DNA from 4 places in the Klebsiella sp. RIT-PI-d genome. Region 3 is predicted to be linked to each of the others. Evidence: predicted binding sites of a transcription regulator. Region 3 holds the regulator's gene; each other region holds the start of a gene.
The links. Region 3 encodes CRP, which controls carbon source genes, mostly activating them, when cyclic AMP is high. Its sites were predicted from a motif close to ATGTGANNNNNNTCACAT; they were not measured.

Region 1: cytR (DNA-binding transcriptional regulator CytR) is a predicted target of CRP. The motif match lies at 880-897, and genes of this name have one in related genera.
Region 2: AC791_RS15100 (CidA/LrgA family protein) is a predicted target of CRP. The motif match lies at 1,343-1,360, and genes of this name have one in related genera.
Region 4: bhsA (multiple stress resistance protein BhsA) is a predicted target of CRP. The motif match lies at 1,379-1,396, and genes of this name have one in related genera.

The regions. Positions count from the first base shown of each region.
Region 1 covers NZ_LGIT01000007.1:30,163-32,368, reverse strand. Annotated here, with positions in the region: gene cytR (DNA-binding transcriptional regulator CytR) at 1-769, opposite strand, end outside; gene priA (primosomal protein N') at 925-2,206, opposite strand, start outside.
Region 2 covers NZ_LGIT01000009.1:1,866,214-1,868,419, forward strand. Annotated here, with positions in the region: gene yohP (small membrane protein YohP) at 152-235, shown strand; gene dusC (tRNA dihydrouridine(16) synthase DusC) at 271-1,206, opposite strand; gene AC791_RS15100 (CidA/LrgA family protein) at 1,409-1,807, shown strand; gene AC791_RS15105 (CidB/LrgB family autolysis modulator) at 1,804-2,206, shown strand, end outside.
Region 3 covers NZ_LGIT01000004.1:26,036-28,241, reverse strand. Annotated here, with positions in the region: gene AC791_RS03450 (YccS/YhfK family putative transporter) at 1-573, opposite strand, end outside; gene crp (cAMP-activated global transcriptional regulator CRP) at 622-1,254, opposite strand; gene AC791_RS03440 (OsmC family protein) at 1,555-1,959, shown strand; gene AC791_RS03435 (phosphoribulokinase) at 2,005-2,206, opposite strand, start outside.
Region 4 covers NZ_LGIT01000009.1:796,242-798,447, reverse strand. Annotated here, with positions in the region: gene mfd (transcription-repair coupling factor) at 1-968, shown strand, start outside; gene bhsA (multiple stress resistance protein BhsA) at 1,056-1,313, opposite strand; gene AC791_RS10265 (TetR/AcrR family transcriptional regulator) at 1,554-2,189, shown strand.

The DNA of each region.
Region 1 (2,206 bases), on a different contig from region 3:
CCATTATATCACTATGGCAGAAAACAGCCGTCGGTGGCTTCGGTAGCGCCAAAAGTTGCTCCAGCGCCTGAGCACCCGCTTCATAGGTGAAATTACCTCGCGCAATATAATGCGGATCGACGGTAATGCCGCTACGGCGCAGGGCCTGAACGTAGCCCTGTAACCGATAATGACACAGCGGCATTTCTTCCGGCCCGGCAATACACCCGATACGCTGATGCCCCAGGTTATGCAGATAGTTTACGGCGTCAAAGGCGGCGGTCAGGTTGTCGATATGCACCGTGGGCAGTTCCAGCTCCGGCGCGAATTCGTTAGCCATGACCATTGGCGGCAGATTTCGTTGCTCTTCGATACTGGCATCAAACGGTAGCTTTGAACCGAGCAGTAACATACCGTCAATCTGCTTGGTAATAATTAAATCGATAAAGGTTTTTTCCTGCTGATTCTGATGCGCGCAGTCGCCAATCAGTACCAGATAACCCTCTCCGGCAGCCGTCACTTCAATACCGCGAATAATCTCGCTGAAAAAGGGATCGCAAATATCCGGCACAATCACCAAAAGAGTACGTGATTCATTACGGCGGGTGTTTCGCCCGAGCGCCTGAGGATAATAGCCCACATCAATCGCGGCTTGCTCAACCCGATTGCGGGTAGACTGAGATACTTTCTCCGGGTTCATCAACGCCCGCGACACGGTTGCCGTTGAGACGTTTGCTTTCAGCGCTACATCCTTCATCGTTGCCGAAGCAACTGTTTTACTGGTCTTCACCTCTTTTCTCCTCGCATACGCCGCGCAGGCACAGAGACATCCTCTTTCTCTGACATCATCCACACTTTTAACAGATAGTTATCTGAAGAGTTACAGAAATTTCATAGAAAGTGTGACGAACATTAAATTTCTCGATCCTCCTCGCATCGTTTGGCTTAGCCCTCAATGGGATCAACATCAAGAACCCATTTTACCCGGCGAGATTCGGGCAGCGTATTGATTAACGCCAGCGTCCCGCTTACCACATGTTGCAGGCGAACGCGTGAAGGATGCTGGAGCAAAATTTGCCAGCGATAACGCCCGCCGCGTTTGGGCGCAAGTGCCGGTACCGGGCCGAGGATCCACAGCTTATCGTCGGCCAGAGGGCTGGCCTGCAATAAATTACGTAGCTGCTGCAGGAAAACAGGAGCCTGCTGATTATTGTGGTCCTCCGCACGGATCAGCACGTGGCTGGTCCACGGCGGAAGCTGCATCGCCTGACGCTCCGCCAGCGCCTGCTGCGCAAATGCGTCATAGCCCTGGTGCAGCAACGTTTGTAATAAAGGATGCTCAGGATGATGGGTTTGCAGGATAACTTCTCCCTGTTTGCCCGCGCGACCGGCGCGACCTGATACCTGGGTATAAAGCTGAGCAAAACGTTCTGCAGAACGAAAATCCGCCGAGAAAAGTGCGCCATCCACATCCAACAGCGAAACCAGCGTCACGTCGGGGAAATGGTGCCCTTTTGCCAGCATTTGCGTACCAATCAGTATCCGGGCACCGCCGCGATGAACCTCCGCAAGATAGTGCTCCAGCGCGCCTTTACGGCTGGTGGTATCGCGATCGATGCGTGAGATAGGAACACCCGCGAACAGCGGTGTTAATGCCTGCTCGAGCTGCTCAGTGCCCATTCCGACTGGCACGAGATGTGTGGAGCCGCAGGAAGGGCACTGGCGCGGAATAGGGCGCTGGCTATCGCAGTGGTGGCAGCGCAGATGGTGCTGCGCCTGATGCAGAGTGTAATAGTGATCGCAACGCGGGCACTCGGCAATCCAGCCGCAGTCGTGGCACAGCAATGCGGGCGCAAATCCGCGACGGTTAAGAAACAGGATCACCTGATTATCGGCCTGAAGATGCTGACGCATCCGGGCGATGAGCGCCGGAGAAAGCCCGGCCTGAAGTTGCTGCCCCTTTAAGTCGAGCACATGTTGAGTCGCAGGACGCGCATTACCGGCGCGGCGTGTAAGCTGAAGCTGGCGATATTTTTTTTGCCGCACGTTATGCAGCGTCTCCAGCGCCGGAGTTGCCGAGCCGAGGATTATCGGGATTTGCTCGCTGTGCGCCCGATAAACCGCCAGATCGCGGGCATGATAGCGCCAGCCTTCCTGCTGTTTATAGGAACTGTCGTGCTCTTCATCAATCACAATAACGCCGAGATTTTTAAACGGCGTAAATAAT
Region 2 (2,206 bases), on a different contig from region 3:
ACACACCCTGTAATAACAGGAAACAGCCGGAAAATTATTCATCAGACAAATGATTCATAACGAAATTAATGAATAAAAACAGGCTTCAGGGAGGAAAATTTCAGGGTGCTTTCCTATACTCGTTGTGAATACAACAAAGAGGGAATGCGCGATGAAAATTTTACTATGGGCTGTTTTGATTATTTTTTTGATTGGGTTGTTGGTAGTAACCGGGGTGTTTAAGATGATTTTCTGATGATTATCGCCCTCCCTCGCGAGGGCGATAGTTTTTCAGGATCCGCCGTCAATCACCCGTGCAATGGATGCTGAATCCTGAAAAGTACGGATGGCGGTGAACAGCTCCAGCGCCTCGTCATATTCTTTACGTAAATACCCCAACCACTGTTTAATGCGTGCCACATGGTACAAACCGGTATCGTCCTGCTTTTCAAGACGCGAATATTTGCGTAATAACTCTACTACGTCAGGCCACGGCATACGCGGCTCATTGTACTTAATCACCCGACTCAGATTTGGAATGTTCAGTGCACCACGCCCTATCATGACGGCATCGCAGCCGGTAGTTTGCATACAGGCCTGCGCACTTTGCCAGTCCCAGATTTCGCCATTAGCAATCACCGGAATAGTCAGTCGTCGACGAATTTCGCCAATCGCCTGCCAGTTTATGCGCTCTGCTTTATATCCGTCTTCTTTTGTCCGCCCGTGCACCGCAAGCTCGGTCGCGCCGGCCTGCTGAACGGCATCGGCAATTTCAAACTGGCGCGCGCCGCTGTCCCAGCCAAGCCTTACTTTTACCGTCACCGGTAAATGGGCAGGCACGGCTTCACGCATTGCTTTAGCGCCCTGATAAATAAGCTCCGGATCTTTTAATAATGTGGCCCCGCCACCGCTGCCGTTGACCGCCTTTGACGGACAGCCGCAGTTCAGATCAACGCCGTACGACCCCAGCTCAACGGCGCGGGCCGCATTTTCTGCCAGCCATTGAGGATACTGCCCCAGTAGCTGAATACGCACTAAGGTGCCTGAAGCCGTGCGGCTCTGATGATGTAACTCGGGGCAAAGTTTATAGAACGATTTCACCGGCAATAGCTGATCGACAACCCGCAAAAATTCGGTGATGCATAAGTCGTAATCATTAACCTCAGTCAGCAGCCCTCGCACCAGCGAATCGAGCACACCTTCCATCGGTGCGAGCAGTACACGCATATCTTTACCCGTCAAAAAAGAGGCGCTATGTTAGCCTCTCCGCGCCATAGTTAAAAGCGCCAGCCGCGTTCACGCTGCAATAAGTGCATTTGCCTAATGTTCCCTCTCTCTATCTCAGGTATGCTTCGAATTCATGGTGTGATCGGTAGCACACTTTTGAGTTTAATTGTATGATGAATGCGTTTTCGTAAGGATTGAGACCATGAGCAAAACACTGAATATCATCTGGCAATACCTGCGCGCATTTGTCCTGATTTACGCCTGTTTATATGCCGGGATCTACCTCGCCTCGCTGCTGCCAATCACCATTCCCGGCAGCATTATCGGTATGTTGATCCTGTTTGTTTTACTGGCCCTGCAAATTCTACCCGCCAAATGGGTCAATCCGGGCTGCTATGTGCTTATTCGCTATATGGCACTGCTGTTCGTGCCTATCGGCGTTGGCGTAATGCAATATGTTGACGTGCTGCGCGCCCAGTTTGGCCCGGTTTTCGTCTCGTGTGCAATCAGTACCCTGGTGGTGTTTCTGGTAGTGAGCTGGAGTTCACATCTGATCCATGGCGAACGTAAAGTCGTCGGCCAGGAGGAGGCTAAAAAATGATGACCTATATCTGGTGGTCGCTACCGTTGACGCTGGCGGTCTTTTTTGCGGCCCGTAAACTCGCTGCCCGCTTCAAAATGCCGCTGCTCAACCCCTTACTGGTCGCCATGGTAGTCATTATTCCATTTCTGCTGTTAACCGGTATTCCCTACGATCACTATTTCAGCGGCAGCAAAATCCTGAACGATTTGTTGCAGCCGGCGGTGGTAGCGCTGGCATATCCGCTGTATGAACAACTGCATCAAATCCGCGCTCGCTGGAAATCCATTATTACGATCTGTTTTGTGGGTAGCGTAGTGGCGATGGTCACCGGCACCAGCGTCGCACTATTAATGGGCGCGACACCGGAAATAGCCGCATCGGTGCTGCCAAAATCGGTAACCACGCCGATTGCAATGG
Region 3 (2,206 bases):
CTTTTCCGGCGCGGTATGCTGGGTCAACAGGCTGTATTTTGCTTCACAATAGTCTGCCAGCTGGCGATAGAGCAGACTTAATGATTCCCGCAACGGCTGTTCGCGCCATAGCCAGAACCAGAACCAGTTAAAGAGTCCATACCAGAGCGTGCCCATGGCATACAGCAGCATTGGCTGCCAGACAGGCACAGAACCGGCAAGGCTCAGGGTAAAGATGGCTGCAATTAAGGATGCCGGAAGCAGGCGGGCATGAAGCGGGCCGATTTCCGCTGTCACGCCGAGTACCATTGCCAGCGCGGTCAGCACCAGCGGCAGCGGCGCACCCTGCGCCAGCAGAAGCTGAACCGCCAGACTACTGCCCGCGAACATCGCGCCGCCGATCGTCAGCCGCTTAAAAAAGCGCTTATGCGGCGTATCAAGACCGGCAATATTACAGCAGGCGGGAACGAGGGAAAAAAGCAGGCCGTACTGAAGCTGGCCGAGCAACAGGCCGATAGCCACGGGCAAACAGAGCACCAGCGTTTGCCGAAGTGCGTAGTTTATTTCCGGGTGATAAATCAGCCTGCGCCACATAGCGATAACAGCATCGGCGCATTACTGGGAATGCGCCGCGTGTCGACTCTAGCGGGTGCCGTAAACGACGATAGTTTTACCGTGCGCGGAGATCAGGCTCTGATCTTCCAGCATTTTCAGGATACGTCCCACCGTTTCGCGAGAGCAGCCTACGATCTGGCCGATCTCCTGACGGGTGATTTTGATTTGCATACCGTCCGGGTGCGTCATGGCATCTGGCTGTTTAGCCAGGTTAAGCAGCGTCTGCGCAATACGGCCGGTCACGTCGAGGAAGGCGAGGTTGCCCACTTTTTCGGATGTCACCTGTAAACGACGCGCCATTTGTGAAGAAAGGCGCATCAGGATGTCCGGATTTACCTGGATCAGCTGACGGAATTTTTTGTAGGAGATTTCCGCAACTTCACAGGCGGTTTTTGCACGTACCCAGGCACTACGTTCCTGACCTTCTTCGAAAAGGCCCAGTTCACCGATAAAATCGCCCTGGTTGAGATAAGAAAGGATCATTTCTTTCCCTTCTTCATCCTTAATGAGCACTGCCACCGAGCCTTTGACGATGTAATACAGCGTCTCTGCTTTTTCACCCTGGTGAATTAGCGTGCTCTTTGATGGGTACTTATGAATGTGGCAATGAGACAAGAACCATTCGAGAGTCGGGTCTGTTTGTGGTTTGCCAAGCACCATGCGCGATTATCCTCTGTTATAAGCTATCTCCGGCGGCGAAAGGGTACTGCCTCCGGGTTGCAATCGTGTTTGTCCCTCAGCGAGGAAGTTGACTGTCGGTATGTTCCGCAGCCAAATCTAATTCCTTTGCATACATGCGTCAAAGTCAATGTATCACTGCGGTATCTGATCTGTTTTAACATAGCTTTTGCCGCCTGTCTCCTGGTGTCTCGCTTCAGCATGACGCAGGTCGTCTTCCGTTGCGAGAATTGTTATGTGCGCGTAATCTGTGGAGAAAATTTCAACGCTGGAGTGGATGTTATGCAAGCACGCGTCAAGTGGGTCGAGGGGTTAACGTTTTTAGGTGAGTCGGCTTCCGGGCATCAGGTGTTAATGGATGGTAACTCTGGTGATAAAGCGCCCAGCCCGATGGAAATGGTGCTGATGGCCGCAGGTGGATGTAGCGCGATCGATGTGGTGTCTATCCTGCAAAAAGGGCGTCAGGACGTCACAAATTGCGAGGTTAAACTGACCTCTGAGCGCCGGGAAGAAGCGCCGCGTCTGTTCACGCATATCAATTTGCATTTTATCGTCACGGGTAACGATCTGAAAGATGCGGCCGTCTCGCGCGCCGTCGATCTCTCTGCCGAGAAATATTGTTCTGTAGCGCTTATGCTGGGTAAAGCCGTCAATATCACCCATTCATACGAAGTGATTGCCGCATAATAATCTTGCCCGATAAGCCTTTGCTGTCGGGCACTTGCGCACCTTTTACTCAATTGTCTTACCTTCCATCAGACGCTGAACCAGCGGCAGCATGATCAGCTCCATTGCCAGGCCCATTTTCCCGCCCGGCACCACTAATGTATTAATGTGAGAAATAAACGAACCCTGAAGCATGGCCAGCAACCAGGGATAGTCGATCCCTTCCAGATTACGAAAGTGAATAACCACGAAACTTTCGTCCAGCGAG
Region 4 (2,206 bases), on a different contig from region 3:
AACGCCTGGCAGAACTGGTGCCTGAGGCGCGTGTCGCCATCGGCCACGGTCAAATGCGCGAGCGTGAGCTGGAACGGGTAATGAATGATTTTCACCACCAGCGCTTTAACGTCCTGGTCTGTACCACCATTATTGAGACCGGTATCGATATTCCTACCGCCAACACGATAATTATCGAACGGGCAGATCATTTTGGTCTGGCGCAGCTTCACCAGTTACGCGGCCGTGTTGGCCGTTCGCACCATCAGGCCTATGCCTGGCTAATGACGCCGCACCCGAAAGCGATGACCACCGATGCGCAAAAACGTCTGGAAGCCATCGCCTCGCTGGAGGATTTGGGGGCAGGTTTCGCGTTGGCCACCCACGATCTTGAGATCCGCGGTGCAGGTGAACTGCTTGGAGAAGATCAGAGCGGACAAATGGAAACCGTGGGCTTCTCGCTGTATATGGATCTGCTGGAAAACGCTGTCGATGCGCTGAAAGCCGGACGCGAGCCGTCGCTTGAAGATCTTACCAATCAGCAAACCGACGTTGAGTTGCGAATGCCGTCACTGCTGCCGGATGATTTCATTCCTGACGTGAATACGCGCTTGTCATTCTATAAGCGTATTGCGAGCGCAAAAGACGAAAATGCGCTGGAGGAAATCAAGGTAGAACTGATTGACCGTTTCGGTCTGTTACCCGATGCGGCGCGAACTCTGCTGGACATCGCCCGATTACGCCAGCAGGCCCACAAGCTTGGGATCAAAAAACTGGAAGGTAATGAAAAAGGCGGCACCATTGAATTTGCCGAAAATAATCATATCAACCCGGCCTGGCTAATTGGCCTGCTGCAAAAAGAGCCCCAGCATTTCCGCCTTGATGGCCCCACCCGGCTTAAATTTATGCGCGATTTGAGCGAGCGTAAAACGCGCATGGAATGGGTTAGCCAGTTTATGCGCCAGCTTGAAGAGAACGCTGTCGCCTGAGCCTGCTCTTTCTGATATTGCAGGAATAAAAAAAGCCCCACGATAATCATCGTGGGGCTTCCTGTAAGTATCAGGCAGAGGGTTATTTTATTTATAAATTACAGCCGTTCCGTGCAGGGTATTTGGACCGCTTACGGAGGTAATACGGTAGGATTTTGCGCCCATCTCATCGGCTTTTTGCGCCAACTGCGCTTCAAGCGAACTTAGATTTGTTCCGGCATCGGCAGAAATAACACCTGCTTTATGCTGATCTACCGGGGTGGACTGCACCTGGACGGCGGCAAAGCTTGCAAAAGAAAGTGAACTTAATACGGCGGCGGCGATGACGTTTTTTACGTTTTTCATAATAATGACCTTATGCAGATAAAGGGTGAATCGCATTAACTTAACGATCGATAGGTAAATGATAATTGTGATCTGCATCACAGTCAAACACATTTTTATAATGACCGTTATAATAAATATAAAATTATTATCTTTCATATAGATAAGCTTATGAATTTTTTTCAGGTCGTAGTGGTAGCACCGGAGTATATTTATTTTTATAATGGTTATTCATTTAACGTAAATCAGGTAAACGGCATCATGACAACTGACGTTCAACGTTGCACAAAAAAAAGCCGTGGCCGACCGAAAGTGTTCGACAGGGAAGCGGCGCTGGATAAGGCCATGACACTCTTCTGGGAGCACGGGTATGAAGCAACTTCGCTTGCCGATCTGGTAGAAGCGACAGGCGCTAAAGCGCCAACCCTTTATGCTGAGTTCGTTAATAAAGAAGGGTTATTTCGTGCCGTGCTCGATCGCTATATCTCGCGCTTCGCTGCCCGCCATGAAGCCGCGCTATTCAATGAAGAACAATCCGTAGAGCAGGCGCTTCGTGACTATTTCACCGCGGTAGCCACCTGCTTTACCAGCAAAGATACGCCTGCGGGCTGCTTTATGATCAATACTTCTGCGACGCTCGCGGCCTCGTCAAAAGAGATCGCCCGGACGCTCAAAACTCGTCACGCACGCCAGGAGCAAATACTGTGTCAGTTCCTTAGCGATCGCCAGCAGCGCGGTGAGATCCCTCAACAAAAAGCGATCCAACCGCTGGCGCAGTTCCTGAACTGTCTCCTGCAGGGCATGTCAATTAGCGCCCGTGAAGGGGCAAGTTTTGATGATTTGCAGCAGATTATCGCCACAACGTTTAGCCTGTGGCCAAAAATGCTTACGCTTTGAGCAATAAAAAAACCCCT